Regions from separate parts of the Rhodopseudomonas telluris genome, predicted to be linked through region 1. Evidence: riboswitches for the same ligand, from Rfam matches in the RefSeq annotation. Region 1 holds a riboswitch; each other region holds the start of a gene.
The links. A riboswitch is a leader RNA that binds a small molecule or an ion and turns the genes downstream of it on or off. The one in region 1 is predicted to bind cobalamin.
Positions count from the first base shown of each region.

Region 1 (10,218 bases):
GACGAATTGGCGCGTGCCTCCGGGATCGCCCAGCTCCGCATGTTGCGTCATCAGATGGAGCAGGTCGATAAGGACAGCCGCTTCAAGCTGAATAGGCAGAGCAGGCGCGCCTGAGCCGCCCAGTCGATCGGCCATCACTCATTTGGCCTCGCCGTTCCGGCTTCGCACTTCGCGCGTCCCGGAATGACGTGTGAGGTTGCGCGTCGCTCGGGATGATCGGACGCCTTGCTACTTCGACGGTTCGAACGAAAGCGGTGGCAGGTCGGGCATCTGCACGTCGATCTTCACGTTGGTGGTGTCGACCTTGGTCTGGTCGATCCAATAGGTCACCGATGCGGCCACATGATCACGATCAGCACCAGGATCAGCTGCATCGCGACCCAGGGCAAGGCACCCCAATAGATGTCCGAGCTCTTCACTTCGCGCGGTGCGATGCCGCGCAGATAGAACAGCGCGAAGTCCTGCAGTGACAAAGGCGGGTCTAAAGGCGCTAACTACTCGCTGATCGCTTTCGCCGACTTCACCTGATCGCGCAGCATGAATTTCTGGATCTTGCCGGTCGAGGTCTTGGGGATTGCGGAGAACACGATGCTCTTCGGCGTCTTGAAGCCGGGGAGATGCTCGCGGCAATAGGCGATGATCTCGGCTTCGGTGGCGCTGGCGCCGTCCTTCAGTTCGACGAAGGCGCAGGGCACTTCGCCCCATTTCGGATCGGGCTTGGCGACGACGGCGGCGAACAGGATCGCCGGGTGTTTGTACAGCACGTCCTCGACTTCGACAGAGGAGACGTTCTCGCCGCCCGAGATGATGATGTCCTTGGAGCGGTCCTTGATGATGACGTAGCCCTCGGCATCGAGCACGCCGAGATCGCCGGTGTGAAACCAGCCGCCTTCGAGCGCTTCCCGGGTGGCCTTCTCGTTCTTGAGGTAGCCCTTCATCACGATGTTGCCGCGGAACATCACCTCGCCGATGGTTTCACCGTCGCGGGGGACTTCCTGCATCGTCTCCGGATCGAGCACGGTGACGGCTTCCTGCAGCGGGTAGGGTACGCCCTGCCGGCGCTTCAGCTTGGCGCGCTCGGCGACCGGCAAATCGTCCCAACCGGGCTGCTCGGCGCAGACCGAAGCGGGGCCGTAGACTTCCGTGAGGCCGTAGACGTGGGTCAGTTTGATGCCGATGGTCTCGGCGCCGGCCAGCACCGCCATCGGCGGCGCGGCACCGGCGATCAGGCCGACGACCGGCTTGGCGGCTGCGCCCTTCGGCGCGTCCGGCGCGTTGATCAGCGCGTTGTAGACGATCGGCGCGCCGCACATGTGAGTGACGCCGTGCTTGGGGATCAGCTCGAAGATCTTGGCCGGGTCGACCTTGCGTAGGCAGACGTTGACACCAGCCGCTGCCGCCAGCGTCCACGGGAAGCACCAGCCGTTGCAGTGAAACATCGGCAACGTCCACAGATACACCGGGTGCGTGCCGAGATTGCCGGCGAGGATGTTGCTGACGGCGTTCAGATACGCGCCGCGATGATGCGTCACCACGCCCTTCGGATTGCCGGTGGTGCCCGAGGTGTAGCCGAGCGCGATGGCGTCCCACTCGTCCTGCGGCCGCTCGCCGGTGAACAACGGATCGCCGGAGGCGACCGCGTATTCGTATTCGAGCTCGCCGATGCGGTGGCTGCCGGGAAACATCTTGTCGTCGACGTCGATCACCAGCGGCTTCGGCGATTTCATCAGCTTCAGCGCGTCGGCGATTACGGCGGAGAATTCCGGATCGACCAGGATGATCTTGGCGCCGCCATGCTCGAGCTGGAATGCGATCGCCGGTGCGTCGAGCCGGATGTTCAGCGCATTCAACACCGCGCCGGCCATCGGCACCGCGAAATGCGCCTCGACCATCGCTGGCACATTGGGCAGCATCACCGCCACGGTGTCGCCGCGGCCGATGCCGCTGCGCACCAGCCAGGACGCGAAGCGCCGGCAGCGGGCGCGGGTTTCCTTCCAGGTGTAGTGCCGGCCCTCATAGACCACGCTGGTGAGGTCGGGAAAGACGTTGGCCGAGCGCTCCAGGAAGCTCAGCGGCGACAGCGGCACGTAGTTGGCCGGAGTCTTGTCCAGCCCGATGCTGTAATGACCTTGCGGAGCGCTCATGACTGCCTCTCACTTGACGTGGCGCCGCTCCGTCCGAGCCCGCGGCACCTACAAAAATCCGATCGAAATCCACGGCACCGCCGCGACGATGATCAGGCCGACCATCAGCGCCAGCAGGTAGCCCCAGATCGGGCGCACGCCCTCGGCCGGATCGACCCGGCCGATCGCACAGGCCGCATAATAGCCGACGCCGAACGGCGGTGCGAACAATCCGATGCCCATCGCCAGGATCACCACCATCGCATAGTGCACTTCATGGACACCGATGGCACGCGCGATCGGAAACAGCAGCGGACCGAACAGCACGATCGCCGGAATACCTTCGAGCACGCTGCCGAGGATCACGAAGGCGACGATCGACACCGCCAGGAAGGTGCCGGCGCCGCCGGGCAGCCCGGTCATTGCCGCCGCCAGCGACCGGGAAAATCCGGACTGCGTCAGGCCCCACGCCATGCCGGTCGCGGTCCCGATGATCAGCAGGATCGCGCCGGACAGCGCCGCGGTCTCGATCAGCATCGGCAGCAGCCGCTTCCAGTCGAACTTTCGGTAGATCAGCAGGCCGGCCAGCACCGCATAGACGATGCCGATGGTCGAGACTTCAGTCGCCGTCGCGACGCCTTCGACCACGGCGGCGCGGATCACGAATGGCAGAGCCAATGCGGGCAGGGCGATGACCAGCAGTTTGCCGATCTGGGCGCCGCTGGCGCGCTTGATGTGGCTGAGGTCTTCGTCGCGATAACGCCACCACACCAGCGCCGACAGCGTGATCGCCAGCACCACGCCCGGCAGCAGGCCGCCGGTGAACAGCGCCGAGATCGACACGCCGGTGACCGAGCCGATGGTGATCAGCACCAGGCTCGGCGGAATGGTTTCAGTCTGCGCCCCGGTGGCCGAGAGCAGGGCGACGAGATCGCCCGGCTTGGCGCCGCGCTCCTTCATCTCCGGAAACAGCACCGGCGCGACGGCGGCCATGTCGGCGGCCTTGGAGCCGGAAATGCCCGACACCAGATACATTGCGCCGACCAGCACGTAATGCAGGCCGCCGCGAACATGGCCGAGCAGGCTGGCGAGAAACGCCACCATCGCGCGCGCCATACCGGTCATCTCGATCAACAGACCGAGAAACACGAACAGCGGCACCGACAGCAGGATCAGATGGCTCATGCCCTCGTCCATCCGGCCGACCAGCACCATCAGCGGCGTCCGCGTCGTCAGCGCCAGATAGCCGTAGATCGACAGGCCGAATCCGAACGCGATCGGCACGCCGGCGAACACGCAACAGCCGGCGACGCCGACAAAGAAGATCAGGAGGTTGATGTTGCCGAGCGGCTTGAGCAGAGGCTGCGCCAAGCAGAACGCGCCGATCAGCACCGCGACGGTGAGGGCGGCTGTACCCACCAGCCGCCAGTCGCCGAACCGGATCAGTCGCAGCAGCGCGAACGCCGCCATCAGCGCGGTGCCGACCGGCAGCGCCGCGGCACGCCAGCTGTTGGCCAGCGACAGCGCCGGCGTCGTGATGTAGCTCTCTTCGTAAGCGTACTCAGTGGCCGGCGCCGCGATCAGCAGCAGGAACGCCAGCGCGGCGCAGATCGCCACCAGATCGAGAAACGCGCGGCGCCGCGGCGAAGCCTTGGCCACCAGCGCGGTCATCCGCATATGCTCGCCGCGCCGGAATGCGACCGCCGCGCCGAACATCGCCAGCCACAGAAACAGGATCGAGGCGAGTTCGTCCGACCAGATCAGCGGGCTGTGAAACACGTAGCGCGACACCACGCCGGCGAACAGCACGACGACCTCCGCGACCACCAGCATGGCCGCGGGGATCTCCACCATCAGGCCGAACGCCCGCTCCAGCGCGCCGACCAGCGATCTGCGCGCCGGCGGATGCAGCGAGTCCACGGCCAATGCGTCGGCCCCGGCGTGCGCCATCGCCGCCGCCGGTCAGGCCAGCTTGCCGACGGACTTTTCCAGCAGCGACCAGGCCTGATCGCCGTATTTGCCTTTCCACTCGGCGTAGAAGCCGGCGGCGCGCAGCTTGTCGCGGAACGGCCCGATGGTCGGCTGGTTGAAGGTCAGGCCCTTGGTGGCGAGTTCGTCCTTGAGGCCGGCATTGAGCTTGGCGACGTCGGCGCGCTGATTGACGCCGGCGGCGTTGATGTTCTTGGCGACGATCTCGCGCAGATCAGCCGGCAGCCGCTCCCAGGCGCGGCGGTTCGCCAGGAACCAGAAGCCGTCCCACATGTGGTTGGTCAGCGAGCAGAATTTCTGCACTTCATAGAGCTTTGCGGTGGAGATGATCGCCAGCGGATTTTCCTGGCCTTCGACCACCTTGGTCTGCAGCGCCGAATACACTTCGCTGAAATTGATCGAGGCGGGCGCGGCGTCGAACGCCTTGAACATCGAGGTCCACAGCGGCGACACCGGCACGCGGATCTTGAGGCCCTTGAAGTCGTCCGGGCCGGTGATCGGCCGGGTCGAGGTCGTGGTCTGGCGGAAGCCGTTGTCCCAGATCTTGTCCATCACCACGAGGCCGGCCTTGCCGATCTCGCCGCGGACATAGCCGCCGAGCTCGCCGTCCATCGCCTTCCACACCGTGTCGTAGTCCGGAAACGCGAAGCCGATGCCGTTGATCGAGGCCGCCGGCACCAGCGTCGACAGGATCAGGCCGGACAGCGTGAAGAACTCGACGCCGCCGGAGCGGATCTGGCTTAGCATGTCGGTGTCGGAGCCGAGCTGATTGTTCGGAAAAACCTGCAGATCGACCCGGCCGTTGGTCTCGGTCTTGATCGCCGCCGACATTTCGCGGGCGCGGACGTTGAGCGGATGGGTGTCGGGCAGGTTGTTGGCGTACTTATAGACGAACTCGGCCTCCGCCGCGCGCGCCACCCACGGCGCCCCAACGCCGCCGACGACGGCCGCAGCCGCCGACGCCTTCAACATCGTCCTGCGCGAAATGCTCATCTGGCTTCCTCCAATAACGCTTCTTGTTTTCTGCGACCCGATCCGAAAAGTCGACGCGCCTTTGGTCATCATTTCGGCCCAGCCGGTCAAGCGATTTCCGTCCGGCGGACCGCGGCCATGGGACTTGTCCAGACGGTGTCGCGGATCGCGCCGGAAGCCCGGAGCGCCGGCCGCAGGACTGCGTGAGCGGGCCCAGCGTGAACGGCGAACGACCGGCTTGAGAGAATCGCGAGGCTTCGCGAGCGTGGCTCGGGCTGGATGAGATGACCGACGGAAACGCTCCACGTCATCATCAGGCCGAGACGGCTACGACATTGGCACGGAGCGGCATCGCAAACCGAAGCTGAGATCAATCCGACAGCAACACGCGGACGGACGACGAAAGCTGCTTGCTGCCGGCGTGCCGTCACGGCACCGCGCGCGGCGAACATTCGAAAGCCCGCGCAAGTTTATGGCATTTTCTTATAAATCTATATATTCCATAATATACCTTATGCGAATTACGGATATGGCTGTGGGGCATTCGAACGAGGCCTCGGCATCGCCAAGCGCACGGCCTCCTCGGTCTCGACCACTCTCCAGGCTGGACACCAACTAGGCCGGACACCGAGCTGCAACTGTCTCGAGCCCGACAGCCACACGGCCTGATGGCCGCGCCGCCGCGATGGTCGGACGATCGCGACGGCGTCGTTCGTCATCGCGCCAGCGCCAACAGTGCGTCGAGATCCAGGTTGCTCTCGCAATGGTCGGCCAAGGTCTCGAGCGCATCCTCGACGCGGCGCTCGAAATCGAGACCCGAGGTCGCGGCGCCGACCTGCCCCAGCCAGGCCGACCGGAAATCGTCGCCGCCGAAGATGCCGTGCAGATAGCCGCCGACGACCCGGCCGTCAGCCGACACCGCGCCTTCGGGCCGAAGCCCGGCGCGGTCGTCGAGCGTCAGCCACGGCCGCGCCAGGCCGGCGCCGGTGGTCCGGCCCATGTGCATTTCGTAGCCGGTGACCCGGCAGCCGCTGAGGCGGTCGCGGGCGTCGATCTCGACCAGGCGCTTGTCGCCAGAGATCTCGGTCTCGATCTCCAGCAGGCCGAGCCCGGCCGTCTCGCCGGGCGGACCTTCGAGGCCGAGCGGATCGCGGACGACACGGCCGAGCATTTGGAAGCCGGCACACAGCCCGACCACGCGGCCGCCGCGCCGGACGTGGGCGTGGATGTCGACGTCCCAGCCGGCCGCGGCTGGCCGCGGCGGCGCGCTCAAGCGCCAGCGAATCTTCGGCGGGCAGCCGGTCGGCGCCGGGAAACCAGCGCAGCACGCCGAGAAACGGCCAGCCAGTCTGCTCGGTGATGGTGCGGCAGCCCGGCTCGAATAGCGAGAAGTCGCCACGGAATTTGTTGATCAGATAACCAACCACGCGCGCGCGATCCGCTTCGCTTAGTAACACGTAGCTGCCGACCAGCGCCGCCATGGTGCCGCCGCGGTCGATATCGGACAGGAAGACGACGGGCAGATCGGCGGCCTCGGCGAACCGCATATTGGTGATGTCGGACGCGCGCAGATACACCTCGGCGCCACTGCCGGCGCCCTCCACCAGCACCAGATCCGAATCCGCGGCGACGCGTTCGAAACTGTCGAGCACCGCCGGGATCAGCCGCTGCCGCATATGGTGATAGACCCGCGCCGGACAATTGCCGAGCACCCGCCCCCGCAGCACCACCTGCGCGCCGATCTCGCTCTGCGGCTTCAGCAGCACCGGGTTCATGTGGATCGACGGCGGCACGCCGCAGGCCCGCGCTTGCAGCGCCTGCGCGCGGCCGATCTCGCCGCGCGGCGCTTTGCCGTCCGGCCTCGAAGGCAGATCGGAATCTGCCGCGACGGCGGCGTTGTTACTCATGTTTTGCGCCTTGAACGGACGCACCGCGAGGCCGCGCCGCGCATAGGCCCGGCACAGGCCCGCCACCACCATGCTCTTGCCGACGTCCGAACTGGTGCCCTGGATCATCAGCGCGCGGGCGCACCGTGGGCCGGTGTCCGGCCGGGCGGAAAAGCGGATACGGGAAATCAGGTCATCGACGTCGACGGTCATGGCGGCACTCGGTTGGAAGAGATCGGATGACGTCGTGGGTGAGCACGACGAAGAGGTGATCGCGGCCGGCTTGACGGTTGTGGCGCGCTGCCGGATAGGACGCGGCATGATCATCGTCAGCGCGCTCGATCACGCCCCTCGCCTTGTCGCCGAGCGCCGCCCGGCGCGATCGCTGTCCCTGATGGCGCCGTGGCAGCGCGTGGTGTTCGATGAAAGCTGGTTGCCGGCCGACCGCCTGATCCTTGCGTTCAACGACGTCGATGTCGCCGGTTCGGTTCACGTCGCGCCGGACGATGCGATCGTGCGCCGGATCATCGAGTTCGCGCGCGGCTGCAGTACGGACGAAGACGTGCTGGTGCATTGCTGGATGGGCGTCAGCCGGTCGCCGGCCGCCGCCTATGTGATGGCGTGCGAACGCGCACCGGGCGACGAAGTGATCATCGCCGATGCGCTGCGCCGCGCCTCCCCAACCGCAACGCCGAACAAGCTGATGGTCGCGCTGGCGGACGATGTGCTGGCACGCAACGGCCGAATGGTCGACGCCATCGCCGGCATTGGTCGCGGCCGCGAGGTCGACGGCGAGGTGCCGCCGTTCGAACTGCCGCTCGGCCGCTCGGCTTAGTTCGACCAACAAACGAGAGCATTCGCTTTGGTCTTGCACGTCGCCGCGCGGCGTGCTGTGCTTTGTGCTGCCTACGGTGCCTCTCGTGCGAGAGGTGAAACTGGGAATGCGGTGCGGCGAGAGATCGCCCATGCCGCAGCTGCCCCCGCAACTGTAAGCGGATCTGTCCGGACCAGCATGCCACTGCGTCGCGATGCGACTCGGGAAGGCGATCCGGACCACATCCGCGAGCCAGGAGACCGGCCGCAGGCGTTGTTCAACCCGGATCGACGGTGGGTCGATAGCAGGAGCTCGCGATGACAACGGCGAACTGATCGGCATCAGCCGGGCGCGGAATGCGCCGCCTCCCCCCAGATATGTGCTGACGCCGCACCACGGCGTCGATCGCCGTCCGCACGCGCAGCTGCGTCTGCGCCCAGCTCGGATGGCGTCTGTCATCGAGCCACCATGGAACCGAAAGACACCACGACCAACGAAGCCTTCAAGGGCTTCACCAACGCGGCCTGCCCGTTCCTGCCGTGTCATCCGGGCGTCGAGCGCGAGTTCAACTGCCTGTTCTGCTACTGCCCCCTGATCGCCTACGAGTGCCCGGGGCCCTATCAGGTCTTCACCGATCGCAACGGCCTGCTGCGGAAGGATTGCAGCGCCTGCACGCTGCCGCATAACGGCTATCGCCGCTCCTGGAAATTCATCCAGCGCTGGCTCGAAAAGCCGCGCATCTGGGACGGCTGCGCGCAGGATCCCAAACGGATCAAGGACGCTACGTCCGAGCGATGAGTAGCTGATCGATGGCTCGCAGGCGCAAATCCTCATCTAGTCACTGGCCCGCGCGCCCACCGGCAGCGTCCCCGCGTGGTCGATGCGTTCGATCGCCGCGACCAGCCGGTCCAGCGCCACCGCGAACATCGCGCCGCCGCAGATCGTCAGCGGCTCCGGAATGACGATGCGGCGGCTTGGCGGATAAGCGCGCTGGATCGACGGATGCAGCAACAGCGCCTTGCCCTGGTCCTCGGCCGCGGGCTGATCCTCGGCGAGCAACAGCAGATCGGGCCGCGCCGCGACAATCGTCTCCAGCGATGCGAAACCGCCATAGGCGTAGCCGAGATCAGTAGCAGCGTTCGACAGACCCGCGGTCTTCAGCAGCGAACTCAGCAGGCTGTCGCCGCCCGTCACCCAGCCGCGCCGCGACAGCGCCAGCACCCGCGCAGGATGTCTTGCCGCCGCAGCCTTGGCGCGCCCGATCGCGCGATCGAGCTCGGCGATCATCGCATCGGCGCGTTCAGGATGCCCCACCAGCCTGCCGACCCGCACGATCTGCGCCTTGACGTCGTCGATGCTGCGCGGCGTGTCGAACTCCTCGACCCGCAGGTTCTTCGCGCGCAGGATGTCGCGTGTCGCCCGCTTTCCGTAGCGTCCCGCCAGAATGACGTCGGGCGCAAGTATCAGAAGGTCTTCGGCCTCTCCCGACAGCCGCGGATAGCGCTCGGCCTGCTTCGCCAGCCACGACAGATGCGGATCACGCGCATAGGGCCCGAGCCCGACGATTTGGTCGGGATCGGCCAACCCGAGCAGCAACTGATCGGTGCACATATTGATCGAGGCGATCCGCGCGGCCGCCGTGGCCGATGGCGCGGCGATCAGCCCGGCGCAACTGATCACCACCATGAGCAACCACCTCCGCATCACGCGCTCCGCATCGCCCACGGCACCAGCACGGGCTGTGCCTCGTGATCGGCGCGATAGGCGTCGATCGCAAACACTTCCGCGAGTTTCGGCGGCGCCAGCACGGCGTTCGGCGGCCCCATCGCCGCAAGCCGGCCGTCGAGGAGCATCAAGACCTGATCGGCGAATCGCGCCGCCAGCCCGATGTCATGGGTGACGACGATGACCAGCGCGCCGGCGCGAGCCTGGCGCTGCAGCAGCGCCATCACCGAGAGCTGGAAGTAAGGATCGAGCGAGGCGATCGGCTCGTCGGCGAGCAGCACTGGCGCGGCGGTCGCCAGCGCCCGCGCGATGGCGACGCGGCGCCGCTCGCCGCCGGAAAGCTCAGTGACCGGGCGATGCTGTAGCGGCGCGAGATCGACATCGTCGAGCGCGCGGCTCACCGCGTCGTAGTCGCCCGCCTGCAGGCGGCGCGGATCGGCGCCGCCATGCGGATAACGGCCCAGCGCGATCACGTCGCGCACCGGCAGCGGCCAATGCACCGCCTCACCTTGCGGCACATAAGCGAGCTGCCGCGCGCGCTGCCGCACCGGCATGCGGGCGACATCCTGGCCGCCGAGCAGCACCCGGCCCTCGCTTGGTACGAGTCCCGCAAGCGCGCGCAGCAGCGTGGTCTTGCCGGCGCCGCTGGGGCCCACCACGGCTGCCAGGCAGCCACGCGGCAGGGCGAACGAGATCGGCTGCACCAGCA
Region 1 covers NZ_JBHLWM010000008.1:791,639-801,856, reverse strand. The annotation lists gene ACFFJ6_RS21165 (putative bifunctional diguanylate cyclase/phosphodiesterase) at 1-114, shown strand, start outside; gene ACFFJ6_RS21160 (hypothetical protein) at 327-473, opposite strand; gene ACFFJ6_RS21155 (acyl-CoA synthetase) at 495-2,144, opposite strand; gene ACFFJ6_RS21150 (TRAP transporter large permease) at 2,193-4,073, opposite strand; gene ACFFJ6_RS21145 (TRAP transporter substrate-binding protein) at 4,086-5,105, opposite strand; partial or broken gene ACFFJ6_RS21140 (cobyric acid synthase) at 5,800-7,183, opposite strand; gene ACFFJ6_RS21135 (tyrosine phosphatase family protein) at 7,218-7,805, shown strand; cobalamin riboswitch at 7,863-8,067, shown strand; gene ACFFJ6_RS21130 (cysteine-rich small domain-containing protein) at 8,253-8,582, shown strand; gene ACFFJ6_RS21125 (ABC transporter substrate-binding protein) at 8,619-9,470, opposite strand; gene ACFFJ6_RS21120 (ABC transporter ATP-binding protein) at 9,488-10,218, opposite strand, start outside.

Region 2 (10,218 bases), on a different contig from region 1:
CCTGCCACGCCGCGTCATGGCGGCCGGCGAGCCGGGACTGGAAGGCGAGATTGTCGGTGACGGTGAGGCTGGGGATCAGGTTGAACTGCTGAAACACCAGGCCGAGCCGGTCGCGGCGAAACGCGGCGCGTTCGGCATCGGAGAGTCGCGCGATGTCCGACTCGCCGAACCGGATGGTGCCGCCGTCGGGCTGGTCGAGGCCGGCGATCAGATGCAGCAGCGTGCTCTTGCCGCTGCCGGATTCGCCGGTCAGCGCCACGCTCTCGCCGGCCGCGAGCGCGAAGTCGACGCCGCGCAGCACCGCGACGCTGTCCTGCCCGGAGCGATAGGATTTGGTCAGGCCGGAGACTGTCAGCATGTGCCGGCACGCCCACCGGCTTGCATCGAACGGACCCCGCGCCGCGCCGCAACGTGGCCCGGGGGCGCCGCAACACCGCGGCGCAGGCCACGCATCGTCGAACCGATCATGCTGAACATCCTGCAGAACTATCCAGCCCGATATGGGGACGCGGCGGCGCCGGCTCAACGCTCCGCCGGATGGTTTGTTTGCAGCGCAACGCGGTTCGTCGGCCGCGGCTGCGACCAAATGGCCTCAGTTTGATTGCAATCGCACGCAATCGGCGGCAGCATTGAAACAGTCTCGCAAGAGATGCGGACAATAACAGCGCGTCAGAACGCAGGACTGGGAGGCCGCACGTGCATGAACGTTCGACGCCGAAAGGCGCCTGGAAGATCACCTTCCTGCTGTTCCTGTTCATGATCGTCAACTTCGCCGACAAGATCGTGGTCGGCCTCGCCGGCGTGCCGATCACACGCGACATGCGGCTGACGCCGGAGCAGTTCGGTCTGCTCGGGTCGTCGTTCTTCTTTCTGTTCTCGATCTCCGCCATCGTGGTCGGCTTCGTGGTCAATCGCATCGACACGCGCTGGGTGGTGCTGGTGCTGGCGCTGATCTGGGCGGTGGCGCAATTCCCGATGGTCGGCGAAGTGAGTTTCGCCACGCTGCTGATTTGCCGCATCATTCTCGGCGCCGGCGAGGGGCCGGCGTTCTCGGTCGCGGCGCATGCGATCTACAAGTGGTTTCCCGATCACAAGCGCACGCTGCCGACCGCGATCCTGTCACAGGGTTCGGCGTTCGGCGTGATCCTCGCGGTGCCGGCGCTGAACTGGATCATCGTCGATCACTCCTGGCACTACGCATTCGGTGCGCTCGGCCTCGTCGGGCTGATGTGGGCGGCGGCGTGGCTGGCGCTCGGCAAGGAAGGCCCGCTGGTGCCGACCGCCGCGATGGCCGCGGCCGAGACGCGGATTCCCTATGCGCGGCTGCTGACGTCGCGGACCTTCGTCGGCTGCGTCGCCGCGACCTTCGGGGCCTATTGGGCGCTGTCGCTCGGGCTGACCTGGTTCACCACCTACATCGTCACCGGCCTCGGCTTCAGCCAGCACGACGCCGGCCTGATCTCGGTCACGCCCTGGGTGTTCGGCGCCGCGATGGTGCTGTTCACCGGCTGGCTGTCGCAGACGCTGATGGCGCGCGGCGTCTCGACACGTCGGGCGCGCGGCGTGCTCGGCGCGGCGCCGCTGGTGGTCGGCGGCGTGATCCTGCTGTCGATGCCGCTGCTGCACAGCCCGGCGGCGCTGATCGCCGCGCTGGTGGTCGGTGCCGGGCTATGCGGGTCGATCTACGTGGTGTGTCCGCCGATGATCGCCGAGTTCACCCCGGTGGCGCAGCGCGGCGCCGCGATCGCGATCTACGGCGCGCTGTACACGCTGGCCGGCGTCGTCGCGCCGCTGGTGATGGGCAGCGTGGTGCAGACCGCCGCCAACGTGAACGACGGCTATCTGACCGGCTACATGATCAACGGCGCGGTGCTGATCGCCTCCGGCCTGCTCGGCCTGCTGCTGCTGTGGCCGAACACGGAGCGTGCGCGGCTGCTGAACGCTGCGGAGCCGACGGCGCTCGGGCTGCGCAAGCCGGCGTAGTTCGCAAGCCTCCGTCTTGCCCGGGCTTGTCCCGGGCATCCACGTCTTACAGTTCAGTGGCAAGAAAGGCGTGGATGGCCGGGACGAGCCCGGCCATGACGTGGTGGGGTCGTCGTTGAACTACTTAGTCACCGAGACTTCGTGGCTAAGCTTACTGGCTCGGCCCGTCGGTGTTGTACACTTCGCCTTCCGGCACCCAGCTCTTGCCGTCGAATTTGGCGATCTGCATCTGGGTGTAGGGGGCGTAGCGGTCGGGGCGGGTGGAGATCTTGATGCCCGGCAGCAGCAGCGGCGCTTCGGTCGGCTTGATGTTGGTGGCCTGCTTCAGCAGGTTGTCGCGCGTGAGATTGTCGCCGCAGGCTTCGAGCACCTTCACGGTCATATAGGCCGAGATGTAGCCGGTGACGGTGGAACCGTCGGCGATGTCGCCTTTCGGGTACCACTTGGTGAGGAATTCCTTGAACTCCTTGACGTCGGCGTCATTCTCGAACCGCGGATCGGTCGGCGTCTTGGCCGCCAGCGCGGTGAGCAGGCCGGTCGAGGCTTCCTTGCCGGCGGGTTCGAGTACGCCCTTGATCGAGCTCGAAACGCTGACCACGAAGTTCAGCGGCTTCCAGTTCAGCTCGTGGACCTTGCGGATCGCCTGCGCGCCGAACTTCGGCGTCGCCATGGTGAACAGCGTGTCGGCGCCCGAGGCCTTCAGGGCGACGATCTGCGAGTCGACGGTCGGATCGCTGACTTCGTAGGTGACCTCCTTGACGATCATCGTCTTGGCCTTGTCGCCGAGACCGTCCTTGAGGCCCTTGACGTAATCCTTGCCGGCGTCGTCGTTCTGCGAGAACACGCCGAGCTTGGCATCGGGCTTGTTCTTGAGCAGGTACTTCGCGAAGATCATGCCCTCCATCTGGTAAGGCGGGTAGAGCTGCGTGGTCCACGGGAAGTTCTTCGGATCGTCCCACTTCGCCGCGCCGGTCGAGATGAACAGCTGCGGCACCTTCTTGCCGTTGAGATATTTCTGGATCGCCGTGTTGGTCGGCGTACCGATGGTGCCGATGATCGCCAGCACCTCGTCCTGCTCGACCAGCCGCCGCGTCTGCTCCACCGTCTTGGGCGGCGAGTAGGCGTCGTCGAGGCTGATCATCTTGATCTTGCGGCCATTGACGCCGCCTTTTGCGTTGATCATGGCGTAGTACGCGTCTTCGACGTGGCCCTGTACGCCATAGGCCGAGGCCGGGCCGCTATACGGCATGGTCTGGCCGATCTTGATTTCGCTGTCGGTGACGCCGGGGCCGTATTGCTTCTGGGCGAAGGCGGGCTGAGCCGCTGCGACGGCGAACAAGCCGGCCGCGAGCAGGCTGAGGCGGGTGGTCATGGCACTTCCTCTCTTTGGTTGAAGCCGCACTCTGCGGTGCGGGCTGTCGTGATCGTCCGCGCGTCCGATTAGGCGCACGCGGCGATCGGCCGACGCTCTCACGCGGCCGCCATGAGTTCAAATCATTTGAATCCAAATTGCACGCCGCAGCGCGGCGCGAAGGTCGACGACGCGTCGGAGAATTCATCGCGGCGGAATAAGCGTGAGCCGAACCAGCTGATCTGCGGATATTTCGGCTACTTTGCCGGCAGGCATCGGGTGCCTGCCGCACAACGTCGCACCCGGCGATCCGTCAGGGCGGATCGCAGACGCGCTTAGAGATCGCGCTGCTCGTCGTCGCGGTCACGCTCCGGCGCGCAGATGTCGCCGCTGTCGTAGAGATCGTCGTCCGGCAGCCGCGCGGACACCGGCTTGGCGGCCGCGACTTCTTTCGTCGTCGCGGCGACCTTGTCCTTGCGGACCTTTTTGGGCTTGATCTTCTGCCACCCGATCATCGTCTTGGATCCCGTCAGCACGGGGCCGAAACGCGCCGTGGCGCGGTTCGGGTCCGTTGTCGTCCTGTCGCGGCCATTTGGCCACCGAAACAGTTGCAATCTAGCCCATGATCAGCGGCTACCGGCCGCATTTTGCACAAGGCAGCATCGCGCCGCCCGCGGGGCGGAGGGCGCGGGCATTTCAGGTGCGGTGGCCGCCCTTCTGCTGTTCGGCCAGCCAGTCCGACAGCGCGCGCGGCGTCGGTTCTGCCGACTTGCCGGCAGCCGTGCGCGTGCCGGCGGTCTTGCCGGTGCCGGCCTTGGCGCGCTTGGTCTTGGTCGGAGCGCGCTGCGGTTCGGCGGCCTCGCGCGCCAGACGCAACGCCCTCAGCCGGGCCATGTTGTCGAGAGTCGCCTTCGCAGCGGCCTCGCGTTCAGCGCGGCCGCTGTCGGTCTCCTGTGCGGCTGCGCCAGAGCGTGCAGCGGGGCGGGAATTTTCGTCGTTCGTCATTCGTCCACGTCGATTGTCTTCGGGGAATTGGGAAGCGCGGGGTGTAGCAAGAAAAAAGGCCCCGGGACAGCTTTTGCTGCCGGGGCCTGTCATGCACGATAGTCGGTGTGGCGCGACGTGATGTCCGGTCAGAAGGTCACGCCAGCCTTGGCCAGATAGGTTCGGCCCGGCAGCGGATACGCGCCGTAACGGCCGGGCGTGAAAGTGCTGGCCACCGCGTAATCGTAATATTGCGCGTTGAACAGATTGATCACGCTCAGCGACCAGAAGAAGTGGTCGACTTCGCCGCTCAGCTTGACATCGACGGTGCCGTTGGCCGGGATCTTGACCTGGCCGTTGGCATTGTCGTTGTCCATGAAGCGGCTGCTCCAAACCCGCGCGGTGGCATCGAACACGACGTATTTCTGCCAGACGTTCCAGGTCACGCCGGCATTCGCCGTATAGCGCGACACCAGCGGCACGTCGTTGCCGGAGAGCGGGCCCTCGCGGAACGTCGCCCGCGTATAGGCTGCGCCGCTGCGCAGCAGCAAATTGTCGCTGATCCGCACCGACGAGCTGGTCTCGGCCCCGGTGCGACGCGTCGGATCGAGGTTGGTGTTGTAGAAGTTCACCGGGTCGTAGCGGATCTCGTTGGTCAGATCCATGTTGTAGACGCTGGTCTGCATCTCGAACGGGCCGGACTTGATCCGGAAGCCGCCTTCGACGTCGACCGAGGTCTGGGTCTTCAGCGCGAAGGTGCCCGGAATCGGATTGAAGAACGCATCATAAGACGGACCCGAGGCGACGCGCTCGTCGACATTCGGCGTGCGGAACGCGCGCGCTCCGCGGGCGAACACGCTGAACACGTCGTTGAAGCGATGCTCGAGGCCGACATGCAGCGCATGCTGGGTCTCGGTGCTGTTCAGCGGCTGCGCCTGCGCTTCGCCGAAATAGCCCGGCGCCAGCGGATTGAGCCGGTCGGCGGCGTCGACCTTCACGCTCTGCACCCGGCCGCCATACGAGAAGTCGGTGCTCGGCAGCACGGCGATGGTCTGCTGCCAATAACCGGCCAGCGTCTTCTGCGACAGATTGTAGACGTGCACCGGCGGCGTGCCGCGATACTGGCCGCGGTCGGAATCATAGGTCGCGTCGTAATAGTCGAGGCCCGTGAGGATCTTCGACGGCAGGCCGAAGAACGCGTTCTTGATGCTAAGCCGCGGCGTGATCGACCAGGTCTGGAGATGCGCGTCGAACCAGCTCGCGTTGAAGCTCTGCAGCGGCACGTCGCCGAAATAGCCGGCCTGTTGCCGCTTGTCGCGGACGCCGCCATCGACGATCAGCTCGGCGCCGTCCCACAGCGATTTGGTGAAGCCGGCGGTGAGGTTGGCGCCCTGCTTGTCGGCGAAGTTGAACGGCGTGCTGGTGCCGCTGCGGTCGGTCTGCAGCTGGTTGACGCCGATCGAGGGATCGACGATCCGCGAGCCGGGCAGACCGAGACGCTGGTTGTCGCCGGAGATGTTGAGGAACGCGCTGAGATCGCCGGTGGTGTAGCGCAGTTCGCCGATCGCGTTGTTCTGTTCCAGCGCGTTGTTGGAGCGGTAGCCGTCGGAGCGGACGCCGTTGGCGAACGCAGAGGTCGACCACGGCCCGGAATTGAACGCCGCCGACACCGCGGCGAGTCGCTGGTTGAATGAGCCGACGCCGCCTTCGGCGCGGAACGTCGCGGGCGGGCCGCCGGTGCCGCTCTTGGTGACGATGTTGATGACGCCGCCGACCGCGTTGTCGCCGTACAGCACGGCGCCGCTGCCGCCGCGGGTGATCTCGATGCGCTCGATCGACTGCAGCGGGATGCTCGACAGGTCGACGCCCTGCAGGTCGAGGTCGTTGAGGCGGCGGCCGTTGATCAGGAACAGCGTGTTCGAGGTCGCGGTGGCGCCGAAGCCGCGCAAATCGACCGACGAGCCGGTGCCGTTGACGCCGCCATACAGCGACGTGGTCTGCACGCCGGGCGTCTGCGCGATGATGTCCTGCACGGTCTGCGCCGGCGAATGCGCGATGTCGTCGGCGGTGATCACTGTGCTCGAGGTGCCGACGATCGCGTCGGAGGTGCGCGTCGCGGTGACGTTGATGGCGGGCAGCATGTCCTGCGCGGCCGCAGGCGCGAGCGTGGCGAACAGGCTGGAAGCCAGGATGGTGGAGCACAGCAGCGCGCGCGTGCGCGGTGCAGCGGAGTGAGAAGACGGCATGGATAACCTCGGCCGGACGTTCAGTGGCACGTCACAGCGAACGAGGGATCACCATGCTTGCGCGGGTGAAACCAATGCCTGCAATTCCCGACCGGCACTCTCGCGTGTGACCACGAATGACGGCAGGTCTCCTGGCTCGCGGGTGATATCTTCCGTCGCCTTCCCAGGGCCGAGGTCCCAGTGGCATTCCGACAGAAGTCGAACCGCTTACAGTTGCGGGAACAGCTGCGGCCTGAGAGCGTGAAGCTCCGCACCGCATTCCCTTTTCATCCTCGTGAGAGGAACCGTCACATTCAACTAGAAGTATCGGACGGCGTGGAGTCAATTCGCCGTTGGCGGTGGCCGGCCCGGTTGCTGCGCTCGCCGGTGGGATTGTCCGCGGCTGTTGCTTGCGAGTAACAATGCGGCTTGATCCAGCTCAACAAGGCGCGGTGACGATGGCGGACTATGTGGTCGAATTCGGCAAGGACGGTCGGCCTGTCGAATCCGATGGGCGGCTCGATGCCGCCGCGTTTCATCGCAATCAGCAGGCGATCCGCGATGTGCTCGCGCGCCTGCTGCACGGCGTCGCGGGCGACGTGTTGGAGGCCGGCAGCGGCACCGGCCAGCATGTGGTCGCCTTCGCGCGTCAACATCCCGAGATCGTCTGGTGGCCGAGCGACATCCATCCGCAGCATCTGAGCAGCATCGCCGCATGGCGCGCGCACTCCGGGCTCGCCAATATCCGGGAGCCGCGGCGGATCGATCTGTCCGATCCGGCATGGCCCGCCGGGATGGTGAGCGACGGCGATCCCGCCTCGCTCGCCGCGACGTTCAGCGCCAATGTGGTGCACATCGCACCGTGGCCGGTGGCGCAGGGGCTGTTCGCCGGCGCGGCCCGGCTGTTGCGGCCGGACGGCCAACTCATCCTCTACGGCCCGTTCAAGCAGGACGGCCAGCACACCGCGCCGAGCAATGCGGCGTTCGACGCCAGCCTGCGCGCCGCCAATCCCGATTGGGGCGTGCGCGATGTCGGCGAGCTGGAGCAGCTCGGCGCGGAGCACGGCCTGCGCCTGACCGAGATCATCGCGATGCCGGCCAACAATCTCATCCTGGGCTTCGCCCGCAGCGGCGAAAGCGGAAGGCCGCGCATAGGTTAGCCGCGCCTGCGGCAGTTGATCGCAGACCGTCGCCGCCTATGATGCCGGCCGATTCCACGGCCCGGCGATGCACCGGCCGGATGAAGGGCGAAACACCCGATGGTTGACGCGACCGCGACCTGCGAGATTTCCGACGACGCGCGGGCGCGCTCCAACGTCTGGCGGCTCGCCGCCGCGCAGGCGCTGACCGGCGCCAATGCGGCGGTGATCTTCGCCACCGGTGCGATCATCGGCGCGCAGCTGGCGCCGAGCGTCGCGCTCGCCACCGTGCCGATCTCGATGTACGTGGTCGGCCTCGCGGCCGGCACGCTGCCGACCGGCGCGATCGCGCGCCGCTATGGCCGCCGCGCCTCGTTCATGATCGGCGCCGGCTGCGGCGCGGCTGCCGGTGCGCTCGGTGCGCTGGCCATTCTGTACGGCTCGTTCGCGCTGTTCTGCGTCGCGACCTTCCTCGGCGGGCTGTATGGCGCGGTGGCGCAATCCTATCGGTTCGCCGCCGCCGATGGCGCCAGCGCCGACTATCGCCCGAAGGCGGTGTCGTGGGTGATGGCCGGCGGCGTGTTCGCCGGCGTACTCGGTCCGCAGCTGGTGCAGTGGACCATGGAGATCTGGCAGCCTTATCTGTTCGCCTTCAGCTACGTGGTGCAGGCCGCGGTGGCGCTGATCGCCATGGCGGTGCTGTGGAGCGTCGATGCGCCGAAGCCGCAGCCGGCCGATCTCGCCGGCGGCCGGCCGCTGCTACAGATCGTGCGGCAGCCGCGCTTCATCGCCGCGGCGCTGTGCGGCGTCATCGCCTATCCGATGATGAATCTGGTGATGACCTCGGCGCCGCTGGCAATGCAGATGTGCGGCTTGCCGGTCAGCGATTCGAACTTCGGCCTGCAATGGCACATCGTGGCGATGTACGCGCCGAGTTTCGTCACCGGCTCGCTGATCGCCAGGTTCGGCGCGCCGCGCGTGGTCGCGCTGGGGCTGGTGCTGGAAGCGGCGGGCGCCTCGATCGGCATCATGGGCATCTCCGCCCCGCATTTCTGGGCGACCCTGTTCGTCATCGGCGTCGGCTGGAACTTCGCCTTCGTCGGCGCCTCCGCGCTGGTGCTGGAGACGCATCAGCCGAGCGAGAAGAACAAGGTGCAGGCGTTCAACGATTTCCTGGTGTTCGGCATGATGGCGCTGGGCTCGTTCTCGTCGGGGCAACTGCTGGCGAACTATGGCTGGACCACCGTCAATCTCACGGTGTTCCCGCCGGTGCTGCTCGGCCTCATCGTGCTGGCAATCAGCGGCTGGGCGAAATCGCGCAAGCCAATCGCCGCGCAAGCCGTCGAACTCGCCGACCGGGGCGTCTGACTGCGACAACTAAACGACCCGGCCGCAAAGCGCCGGCGAGGGGGAAACGATGGCGCGCTGCGCGATGTTGGCTGATCGCCCGCGATGACCGGATCGATCCCCGACGAGACCTCGATCCGCTATGAGGGCTGGCGCATCGTCGCGGTGTGTTTCGCGGTCGCGACCTTCAGCTGGGCCCTCGGCTTCTACGGCCAGTCGGTGTATCTCGCCGAGCTGCAGCGCCTGCACGGCTGGCCGGCGTCGCTGATCTCGACCGCGACGACGTTCTTCTATCTCGGCGGTGCGCTGCTGGTCGCCTTCGTGGGCGACGCGATCCGCCGCGTCGGACCGAAGACCTGCCTGCTCGGCGGTCTCGCGGCGACCGCGCTCGGCACCGCGCTGCTCGGTCGTATCGATGCGCCCTGGCAGCTCTACGGCATCTACGTGCTGCTGGCGATCGGCTGGGCCGGCACCAGCCTCGGCGCGATCACCAGCACGCTCGGGCTGTGGTTCGACAAGCGCCGCGGCATGGCGATCAGCCTGGCGCTGAACGGCGCCAGCTTCGGCGGCATCGCCGGCGTGCCATTGCTGGTGCTGGCGATCGGCCATCTCGGTTTCGCCGGCGCGACGCTGGCGGCGGCGCTGGCGTCGCTGCTGCTGATCGCACCGCTGGTGATGGTGTTCGTCGGACGTCCGCCATTGCATCATGCGAGCCACGCAGGAGCGGGCGCCGTGCAGGCGCTGTCGTCGGGTGCGATCCGGCGCCACGCGCTGCGTGACACCAACTTCCTGATCGTCACCATCGCGTTCGCGCTGGTGCTGTTCGCGCAGGTGGGCTTCATCGTTCACGTCATCGCGTATCTGGATCCGCTGATCGGCCGCGAGCGCGCCGCCGCCGCGGTGTCGCTGCTGACCATAATGGCGGTGGTCGGCCGCGTCCTGATGTCGGCGGTGATCGACCGCATCGACCAGCGGCTCGCCTCCGCGCTGTCCTTCGCCAGCCAGGCTGTGGCGCTGACGATCCTGTTGCTGATACGCGAGCCCGCCTTGATGCTGGCTGCCTGCGCGCTGTTCGGCTTCTCGGTCGGCAATCTGATCACGCTGCCGGCGCTGATCGTGCAGCGCGAATTCACGCCCGGCTCGTTCGGCGTCCTGGTCAGCCTCAACACCGCCATCAACCAGGTCACCT
Region 2 covers NZ_JBHLWM010000004.1:134,269-144,486, forward strand. The annotation lists gene ACFFJ6_RS10520 (ABC transporter ATP-binding protein) at 1-358, opposite strand, end outside; gene ACFFJ6_RS10525 (MFS transporter) at 757-1,983, shown strand; gene ACFFJ6_RS10530 (ABC transporter substrate-binding protein) at 2,135-3,355, opposite strand; gene ACFFJ6_RS10535 (hypothetical protein) at 3,670-3,849, opposite strand; gene ACFFJ6_RS10540 (hypothetical protein) at 4,031-4,339, opposite strand; gene ACFFJ6_RS10545 (TonB-dependent receptor) at 4,468-6,564, opposite strand; cobalamin riboswitch at 6,669-6,868, opposite strand; gene ACFFJ6_RS10550 (DUF938 domain-containing protein) at 7,002-7,703, shown strand; gene ACFFJ6_RS10555 (MFS transporter) at 7,803-9,050, shown strand; gene ACFFJ6_RS10560 (MFS transporter) at 9,135-10,218, shown strand, end outside.
Region 2: it holds a riboswitch for cobalamin, as region 1 does, so the genes downstream of both, ACFFJ6_RS10545 (TonB-dependent receptor) here and ACFFJ6_RS21130 (cysteine-rich small domain-containing protein) in region 1, are expected to answer to the same signal.

Region 3 (10,218 bases), on a different contig from region 1:
CGATTTCGCCCGCGACGAGGTCGATGCGGCGATCCGCTATGGCCGCGGGCGATGGCCGGGACTGCGCGCCGACTGGCTGATGGCGGACGAACTGTTTCCGGTGTGCAGTCCGGCGCTCCTTGCGGGCGGCAGGCCGCTGAAGCGTCCGCAGGACCTCGCCAGGCACACGCTGCTGCACACCAGCGGCGGCTTCGGCGACGACTGGCGGCTGTGGCTCACCGCGGCCGGCCTGCCGCCGGATATTTCCAAGCAGCCCGGCCTGTCGTTCGACGTCGCCTTCATGACCGTGCAGGCCGCGATCGACGGCCTCGGCGTCGCGATCGGCCGAACCTCCTATGTCGAGACCGATATCGCGAAGGGACGCCTGGTGGTGCCGTTCAAGATCGCGTTGCCAGCCGAGTGGGGATTCTATCTGGTGTCACCGATGGCCAGCGCGGATTCGCCAAAACTCTCGGCGTTCCGCGAATGGCTGATGACCAACATCAGCAGCAATGCCGGAGCGCCACCATGATGAACGATCTCGTCCCGCTGGCCGAAAAGGTCGCCCTGCACCTGATCGCACAGAAGCAGACGATCGCGGTCGCCGAGTCTTCGACCGGCGGCCTGATTTCGGCGGCGCTGCTCGCGGTGCCAGGCGCGTCGGCTTACTTTCTCGGCTCCGCGGTGGTGTACACCCGGCAGGCGCGGCGCGTGCTGATGGACATTCCAGATGCCGACATGAAAGTGGAGGGCGTGCGCTCGTCGTCGGAGCCCTACGCCGAGTTGCTGGCCAGACAGATCCGCGGCCGGCTCGGCGCCGACTGGGCGCTATCGGAAACCGGTGCCGCCGGCCCCGGCGGCAACCGCTACGGCGACGCCGCCGGCCACACCTGCATCGCGGTCGCCGGCCCCGCCAACGCGGTGATGACGCTGGAGACGGGAAACGCCGACCGGCTCGACAACATGCACGTGTTCGCCAGCACGGCGCTGACGTTTTTGTTGCACAATCTTTCGCAACGACCCTGACGCATCAGCTCAACGCGCAGCGCGCGAAGAAGCAGCAGTTATCTCGAAGGCCTCTCCCCGTCATTGCGAGCGAAGCGAAGCAATCCAGCGCCACGCATGCGGCATGGATTGCTTCGTCGCTGCGCTCCTCGCAAGGACGGAGAAATTGGCCCCATCGCAATGACGGAGAGGCGTCGCCTGCTCGCGATCGCCAGAGGCTCAGGTAATCGCGCGGATCAGGGCCATGCCGGCGAACAGGCCGCCGATCGCCAGCGCGACCGAACCGACCACGTAAAGGATCGCCAGCCCAACCGCGCCGCGCTCGTACAGCAGCGCGGCGTCGAGAGAGAACGCCGAGAAGGTGGTGTAGCCGCCGAGGATGCCGGTCATCAGAAACAGCCGGAGGTGCTGCGACGAGCCGGACTTGAAGGCGAAGTAGCCGGCGATCAGGCCCATTACTATCGAGCCGGACACATTGATGAAGAACGTATGATACGGAAACGCGGTGCCGAACATCCGGCTACTGGCATTGTTGACGAAGTGGCGAAACATCGCCCCGAGCCCGCCACCCACGAATACGAATAGATATGCCATGTCCAAGCCTCTCCGCGTCAACCGGCGAGACGTTGTGACGCAGCCGGCCGGCTCTCGCAAGAGGCGCCGCGATCAAAAGAAAAGGCGGCCCGTCGGCCGCCTTTTCGATTCAATCTGCGATTGAGCGCGAGCGCTTACGCCTTCGAGTAGAGCTCTTCGACGTATTCCCAGTTGATCAGATTATCGACGAACGCCTTCAGATAGTCCGGGCGACGATTGCGATAGTCGATGTAGTAGGAGTGCTCCCAGACATCGACGCCGAGGATCGGCGTGGCGCCGTGCACCAGCGGGTTTTCACCGTTCGCGGTCTTGGAAATCTCGAGCTTGCCGTCCTTGACCGACAGCCAGGCCCAGCCCGAACCGAACTGGCCGGCGCCGGCCGCCGCGAAGTCGGCCTTGAACTTCTCGAGACCGCCGAGGTCTTCGTTGATCTTCTTTTCCAGCGCGCCCGGCAGCTTGGTGCCGCCGCCATTCGGCTTCATCCACTTCCAGAAATGGATGTGGTTGAAGTGCTGGCCGGCGTTGTTGAACAGCGGAGCGTTCTTGCCGAACGAGCCCTTGACGATCTCCTCGAGCGACTTGCCCTCGAATTCGGTGCCCTTCAGCAGGTTGTTGCCGTTGGTGACATAGGCCTGATGATGCTTGTCGTGATGATATTCCAGCGTCTCCTTGGACATGTAGGGCTGGAGCGCGTCGTAGGCGTAAGGCAACTCAGGAAGCGTGAAGGTCATGGGTCATCATTTCCACAATGGTGGGGGACGGCGTCTTAACGAGCCTCCTTATAGAAGGTTCCGCCGCTGGACCCAATATCTATTCTGAATTGCAACGACCTGTCGCAGCGCTGTCATCGACGCAAAAGTGCAAACACCTGAAGCAGTTACCGCAGCCGGCGTGATGCTACCGGCCGCGTCATGCCGTCGCCGGCAGGGCCAGCTCCTCGCGCCGCCGCGGGGGGCGGACATTCATCAGCATCTGCGCCGTGCCGGCGATCAGGCCGATCAGCACCGCGGCCTGCCAGGCGCGATCGTAATTGCCGAGATGATCGTAGATCATGCCGCCGCCCCAGGCGCCGATGAAGGAGCCCACCTGGTGGCTGAGGAAGGCGATGCCGGTCAGCGTCGCCATGAAGCGCAGCCCGAACAGCTGCGCGACGAGGCCGTTGACGAGCGGGATCACGCCGAGCCACAGCGCGCCCATCACCGCGGCGAACACCAGCGTCGAGGTCGCCGAGGCCGGGAAGTAGAAATACGCGGCGATCGCCAGCGAGCGCACGATGTAGATGCCGCCGAGCAGATACTGCTTCGGATAGCGGCCGCCGAGCCAGCCGAACACGTAGGAGCCCATCACGTTGAACAGCCCGATCGTCGCCAGCGCACTGGCGCCGAGCGACGGATCGAGGCCGCAGATCGCCAGATAGTTCGGCAGATGCGTGGTGATGAAGACGAGCTGCAGGCCGCAGACGAAGAACGCGATCGCCATCACCATGAAACCGGAATGGCCGAGCGCGGCCTGCACGACTTCGCCAGCCGAACGCTCGCTGTCGTCGGCCTTGTCGATGTCGATCTTGTCGGAGCGGCCGGCGAAGAACGCCGAGGGCAGCATCACCGCGGCGAGGCCGAGGAAGCCGACCAGCGCCATCTGCCAGCCCGAGGTGGTGATCAGCGTCTGCGCCAGCGGCGACGCCAGCACGAGACCGAGCGAGCCCGCCGCCGACACCGCGCCCATCGCGACGCTGCGCTTGGCCGGCGACACGGTTCGCGAGGTCGCGGTCATGGTCATGCTCGAGGCGGTGCAGGACAGCGCGATGCCGACGCAGACGCCGCAGCCGAGCGTGAAGGTCAGCGCCGAGTCGGCGAACATCATCAGCACCAGGCCGGCCGCGTAGATCACCACGCCGCCGAGCATCACCCAGCGCGAGCCGTAGCGATCCGCCATCAGCCCGACGATCGGCTGGGTCACGCCCCAGATGATGTTCTGCAGCGCCGTCGCCAGCGAGAAATCCGCGCTGGTGATGCCGACGTCACGGATCACGGACGGCTGCAGCAGCCCGAAGCTCTGCCGCATGCCCATCGCAAGGCTCAGCAGCACCGACGCGCCGATCAGGATCGACCAGCGCTGAAACGAGGTGAGCTCTGATGCCTTCATAGGACGTTTTCCTCTGGGTCTCGTCATTTTGAGAATAGTCATGCCCTGAAACGCGGTGTTTGACCATCCTTGCAACCGGTATCGTGGTCCTGCACAGAACGCAGGGGTTCGGTGACAGGAGAGCGGATGAGTATCGAGATCGACATTCTGTCGGGCGTCGCGGCGTGGCCGATGGTGAAGCCGCTGCTCGAATCGGTGTGGCCGGCCGGCCGTGAGACGGCTCCGCAGCGCACTGGACCGGAGACCGCGCACCCGACGCTGCGGGTGCTGGTCGAGTCGGACGGAGAACTGGTGAGCCATGTCGGCATCACCATCCGGATCGTGAGCTGGAACGGCCGCAAGTGCCAGATCGGCGGCATCGGCGGCCTCGTCACCCGGGCGGACAACCGGCGGCAGGGCTACGGCTCGATCGCGCTGAGGGCCGCGGAGCGGACGCTGCGCGATCACGAGGCGATCGACTGCGGGCTGCTGTTCTGCGACGACCAGCAGGCCCCGTTCTTTCAGGCGCGCGGCTGGCAGCGCTACGACGGCGAGATCACCGCCGAGCAGCGCGGCGGCAAAGCTCCGTATCGCGACCTGACGCCGCTGCAGATCGATCTGCGGCGAAAAATTCGCGGCGGCACGCTGGACCTCTGCGGTTTGCCCTGGTGACGCCTGCGCAGGACGCACGGCCGTGCCGCTTGCGCGCATTTGATATGTCGATCATAATATTATGAAGGATCGCCGCTGAGGAGCGGTCCGCAAGGGCGGAACACGCATGACCATCGACGCACCGGTGAACACACCCCTGCCGGCCCCGCCGCCGAACCTGCTCCTCACCGCCCCGATCGTGCCGACGCTCACCCGGCTGGCGATCCCGAACATCATCGCAATGGTCGGCACCGCTGTCGTCTCGGTGGCCGAGACCTCGTATATCGGGCGGCTCGGCACCGAAGCGCTGGCGGCGATCGCCTTGGTGTTTCCGTTCGCGATGCTGACGCAGATGATGTCGGCCGGCGCGATGGGCGGCGGCGTCTCCTCGGCGGTCAGCCGCGCGCTCGGCGCAGGCGATCGCGCGCGCGCCGAAGCGCTGGCGCTGCACGCTGTGATCATCGGACTGTGCGGCGGCCTGTTGTTCACGCTGATCATGCAGCTGTTCGGCCGCTCGCTGTTCATGCTGCTCGGCGGCCGCGGCGACGTGCTCGAACAGGCGTGCAGCTATTCGGTCGTGCTGTTTTCCGGCGCGGTGTCGATCTGGCTGGTCAACACGCTGGCCTCGGTGCTGCGCGGCACCGGCGACATGGTGCTGCCCTCCGCGACGCTGCTGGTGGTCGCGGTGCTGCAGATCGCGATCGGCGGCACGTTCGGCCTCGGCCTGTTCGGCATGCCGCGGCTCGGCATGCCGGGCGTCGCATCGGGGCAACTCGTCGCGTTCTCGCTCGGCACGCTGTTCCTGCTGATCTACATGGCGAGCGGCCGCGCGCGCGTGAGGCTGCGCGCCGGATCCTTCGTGTTCGAGCGGCGGATGTTTCTCGACATCCTCAAGGTCGGTGCGATGGCCTGCCTCGCGCCGCTGCAATCGGTGCTGACCATCCTGATCTTCACCAAGATCCTGGCGACCTACGGCACTGCGACGCTGGCCGGCTACGGCATCGGCTCGCGTCTGGAATTCCTGCTGATCCCGATCGCGTTCGCGGTCGGCGTCGCCTCGATCCCGATGGTCGGCATGGCGGTCGGCGCCGGCCAGGTGGCGCGCGCACGGCGCGTGGCGTGGACCTCGGGCGCCGCGTCGGCGCTGATCCTCGGGGTGATCGGCCTGGTGCTGGCGATTTATCCGGCGCTGTGGGTGTCGCTGTTCACCGCCGATCCCGCGGTGACCGCAGCGGCGCATTCCTACTTCCACTGGGCGGGGCCGGCCTTCCCGTTCTTCGGTCTCGGCGTGACACTGTACTTCGCCTCGCAGGGCGCCGCGAAAGTCGGCGGCCCGGTGCTCGCCGCGAGCGCGCGGCTGATGCTGGTGGCGATCGGCGGCACCGCGCTGATGATCAGCGGCGCGCCGTCGTGGACGCTGTTCGCCCTGGTGACGGCGGCGATGGTGGTTTACGGGCTGGGCACCGTGACGGCGATTCATCTGACACGCTGGGTCAAATGAATCCTGCGGACCTCCGTATCTTGTGTCTGTTTGTGTCCGTCATGCCTTTGCCACGAATCCGGCTCCTCTGCTAAGGCATGCGCTGCACCGCACCGACGCGACGTGCTGCGCACTGGACGATGCCTGGAGGATAGATGACCACCCGATCCGCACTCTTCGCCGCTGCATTGCTCGCTGCGCTGGCGCCTGCCGCTGCGCTCGCGCAATCAGCGCCCGGCCCGCAGGGCACCTGGCTGACTCAGGCCGGCGACGCCAAGGTGCGTATCAAGAGCTGTGGCCCGGCCCTGTGCGGCACGATCATCTGGCTGAAGCAGCCGATCGATCCCAACACCGGCAAGCCGCAGGTCGACGACAAGAACCCGGATCCGGCCCGCGCCTCACGCCCGGTGATCGGGCTGCAGATCTTCGGCGACATGCGGCCGGTGTCGCAGGGCAAATGGTCGGGCCACATCTACAACGCCGACGACGGCAAGACCTACGAGGCCAACCTGTCGCACACAGGCCCGACCTCGCTGCATGTCGAGGGCTGCGTCGGCTCGCTGTGCGGCGGCGAGAACTGGACCTTCGAGGGACGCTGACGATCGGCGGCGCGCCTCACGCGCGCATCGCCTTCAGCGCCACCGCCGCGGCGGCATAGCCGCCGCCTGCGCCGTCGACGAAATGCACATGATCGCTGCGCGCCGCCGACGGCGTGAAGCAGGTCATCATCGCCGCGTCCTGGCGAAACACGCCGTAACGGGCGATGCCCGCGGCGGCGGCCTCCGCCAGCCGCTGCTCCAGCGCGTCGGCGACATCGGGCGGACAATCCAGGATCATCCGCAATCCGTCGTCGTATTTGCGGAAGTCGGAATTCTCCGGCACCTGCGCCATATAGGTTTGCGGCACGAAGCCTCGGAAGCTGATGCCGAACCGCATGATCACATAGACGAACAGCGTCCAGAGCAGAACGCCGACGCGGCGCAGCAGCAACGGACCGCCGCCGGCTGCCCGCGCTTCCAGCTCGAAGCCCGCGGGTGGCCATCGCATCGTCGGCCCCTGAGACGGCACGGGCCGGCCGGCGTCGGGACTGCGCTCGGTCAGGGCCACCACCTGTTCGACCAGCGCGCGAAACGCCGCGCTGTCGGCGCTGACGGTGGGCACCAGCAGCAGCGTCAGGATCACGCCGTGGGCCGCCGGGATCGTCTCGAACCGGCACGACAAACCACTGAGATCGGGCATCGTCCCGGCAGGAGCCGGATCGATCAGGAATTCGCCGCGTTTCATCGCGGCTTCCGCCCAGCCGAGACCGCCGCCCGCAAACATCGCGTAGCGAACATGCGGCGACGGCGCGAACCGCGCGATGCGGACGTCGAGCCCGCGATCCCGGATCGTTGCGACCGGCACCAACGCGATGCGCAGCGTCAGCTCGAGTTCGTCGCGGACCCAGGCGGCCGCGGCCGCCATCGCATCACGGGCCACGGCGAGATCGTGCGGCGCGACCGCGAAGCTCGCGCCGTCGCCGCCGAACACAAACGGAAAATCGCGACCCTGCAGCGCGTTGGCAATCGCCGCGATCACCGAGGCGCCCGCCATGTTGACGGCCTTGTAGCGCTGCGCGGCGATGGCCCCGGTGGAATTGACGATGTCGGCCGTCCCGACCACCCAATCGTCGGGCACCGAGGCGTAAAGCGCCGGGTCCATCAGGTTGGCGAACCCGGAGAACACCGGCACGCGGTCGTAGAACGAGTCGCTGTTCGCCACGGTCATAAACGCAAGCTCCAGTCGATGCCGCACAGATACGGCGTCGCCGGCCGCCGGTTTGCGTGGAAGCGGCCTCGGCCGCGATCAGTCACCTTTGGCGCAAAGCCCGAACATGGCCGTCACCGATCCCCGCACGCAACGCGTCAGGGTGATGTCGGTGTACAGGCCGTAGGCGAAAACCGCCAAGGCGAGCAGGACGATGATGCCGAGCGATTTCAAGCGATCCAGTTCCCTCTGCACGGCGGCCCGATCCGATGCCGGACGCCGCGTGGCCGATCCTCTCACAGCTTTGGCGGCGACTTAGAGCAGAATCGCGGCATGCCGATCAACCGCTTCGCATCCGGGCGCTCCTAAAATGCGCCGGCGGCGCGCTCGCCCGGCGCCGTTGCACCTTCGTCTGAACGCGCGCCCGACGGTGGCAACTAATGTTGCGCCGGGCGGTGCCGCGTGCTCTTGTGCGGCATCTTCGGTGCCCTTTCTCGAAAGGGTGAAACGGGAATGCGGTGAGGCGAGCGATCGCCGAGGCCGCGGCTGCCCCCGCAACTGTAAGCGGATCGTCTCCGATCACACCAGCCACTGCGGCCATTCTCCGGCCTCGGGAAGGCGATCGGGACAACATTCGCGAGCCAGGAGACCGGCCGGAGATCTGCGCAATGCCATTCGACGGTGGGTCGAAGAAGGACGTTCCGATGCCGCATCCGCTTCCGACGTAGTCCGTCCCCACAACAGCCGCGCCTGATCGCCGACCTCTGCGCATGCGCGCGCGGTGGCGCGACGCGATCTGCCGCTGGGCCGTGTCGCCCGCTCCGCATCCGAACGATCTTGCCTCGACGAATTCGTACCATGCACGCTCCCCTCGACCATTTCGCGACCTTGGCGGTCTCCGCCGTCGACAACTCGCTTGAACCCACGCTCCGCGCCCGGATCGACGGCAAGGCCAAGCCGCCGGGCTCGCTCGGCCGGCTGGAGGACCTCGCCGTCCAGCTCGGGCTGATCTGGCACCCGGCGCCGCCGCGCACCGATCGTGCGATGGTGTTCGTGTTCGCCGGCGATCACGGCCTCGCCGAAGACCACGTCTCGCCCTACCCGGCGAGCGTCACGCAGGCGATGGTCGCGGCCTATCTGGCGGGCTGTGCCGGCATGAACGTACTGGCGAAAGCCGCCGCGACCGAAGTGTGTGTGGTCGACGCCGGCATTGCGGCGGATGTGCCACCGCATCCCGGACTGATCGACCGCAAGATCGGCTACGGCACGCGCAATGCCAGTCGTGAGCCCGCGATGAGCATCGACGACGCCCGCCGCGCGCTCAGCGCCTCGATCGCACTGGTGTCCGACGCGATCGACGGCGGCATCGATATCGTGGCGATCGGCGAAATGGGCATCGGCAACACCACGTCGGCGGCGCTGATCGCGCATCGCCTCACCGGCACGCCGATCGGCGATTGCGTCGGCCGCGGCGCGGGGCTCGACGACGCTGGCGTCTTGCACAAGCGCGCCATCGCGCAAAAGGCGGCCGCGCGCACGGCAGCGAGCGCGCCGCTCGAGGTGCTGGCCGAATTCGGCGGCTACGAGATCGCCATGATGGCCGGCGCTGTGCTGGCCGCCGCGGCCAAGCGCCGGCCGGTGGTGATCGACGGCTTCATCGCCAGCGCCGCCGCGCTGGTCGCGGTGCGGCTGCATCCGGCCGCGCGGGCCTATTGCGTGTTCTCGCATCGCTCGGCCGAGCGCGGCCATGCCGTACTGCTGGAGGCGATGGCGGCGACGCCCTATCTCGATCTCGGCTTCCGGCTCGGCGAAGGCACCGGCGCGCTGATGGCGATCCCGCTGGTGCGGGCGGCCGCCGGCATTCTGACCGAGCTGGCGGACTTGTCCGACGTGCTGGCCGGCCGCCTTGGACAGACGCAGTGACGCCCGCACTCCGCCCGTTTTTCAACGCGCTGCAATTCATGACGATCCTGCCAGCGCCGCGCGCCGCGCAGTTCGACGATGGCTGGCTGCTCCCCGCCGCCAAGTACTTTCCTCTAGTCGGCGCGCTGATCGGCCTCTTCTGCGGCGGCGTGCTGATCGCGACGTCGGCGATCTGGTCGGGGCTGGTGCCGGCCGTGTTGTCGGTGATCGCCGGCGTGGCGCTCACCGGCGCGCTGCATGAGGACGGCATTGCCGACAGCGCGGATGGGCTGTTCGGCGGCCGCACGCGCGAGCAGCGGCTGACGATTATCAAGGACAGCCGGATCGGCAATTACGGCGCCGTCACACTGATCGCCAGCCTGATCATTCGCATCGCCGCGCTGGCGACACTGCCGCCCTGGGTCGGCGCCGCCGCGCTGGTCGCCAGCCACAGCCTCGGCCGCGCCGGTATCCTGGCCGCGATGTCGATGCTGCCTTATGCGGGCAATGTCGCGACCGCGAAGCTGAACTATCCGGACCAACGACTCGATCCGGCGAAGGCCATCGTCGCCATGCTGCTGACGCTGCTCGGGCTGGCGTGGCTGATCGCCGCCGAACCCGGCGCCGCCGCCTGCGGACTGATCGGCGCCGTCGCGCTGGGCGCATTGCCCGCGCTGGCCGCCGCACGGCTGATCGGCGGCTATGTCGGCGACGTCCTCGGCGCGACAGAACAACTC
Region 3 covers NZ_JBHLWM010000001.1:1,196,526-1,206,743, reverse strand. The annotation lists gene ACFFJ6_RS05520 (transcriptional regulator GcvA) at 1-511, shown strand, start outside; gene ACFFJ6_RS05515 (CinA family protein) at 511-1,005, shown strand; gene crcB (fluoride efflux transporter CrcB) at 1,204-1,578, opposite strand; gene ACFFJ6_RS05505 (superoxide dismutase) at 1,713-2,309, opposite strand; gene ACFFJ6_RS05500 (MFS transporter) at 2,488-3,723, opposite strand; gene ACFFJ6_RS05495 (GNAT family N-acetyltransferase) at 3,850-4,374, shown strand; gene ACFFJ6_RS05490 (MATE family efflux transporter) at 4,481-5,854, shown strand; gene ACFFJ6_RS05485 (DUF2147 domain-containing protein) at 5,989-6,432, shown strand; gene ACFFJ6_RS05480 (DUF3095 domain-containing protein) at 6,449-7,600, opposite strand; gene ACFFJ6_RS05475 (hypothetical protein) at 7,679-7,834, opposite strand; cobalamin riboswitch at 8,045-8,251, shown strand; gene cobT (nicotinate-nucleotide--dimethylbenzimidazole phosphoribosyltransferase) at 8,438-9,502, shown strand; gene cobS (adenosylcobinamide-GDP ribazoletransferase) at 9,499-10,218, shown strand, end outside.
Region 3: it holds a riboswitch for cobalamin, as region 1 does, so the genes downstream of both, cobT (nicotinate-nucleotide--dimethylbenzimidazole phosphoribosyltransferase) here and ACFFJ6_RS21130 (cysteine-rich small domain-containing protein) in region 1, are expected to answer to the same signal.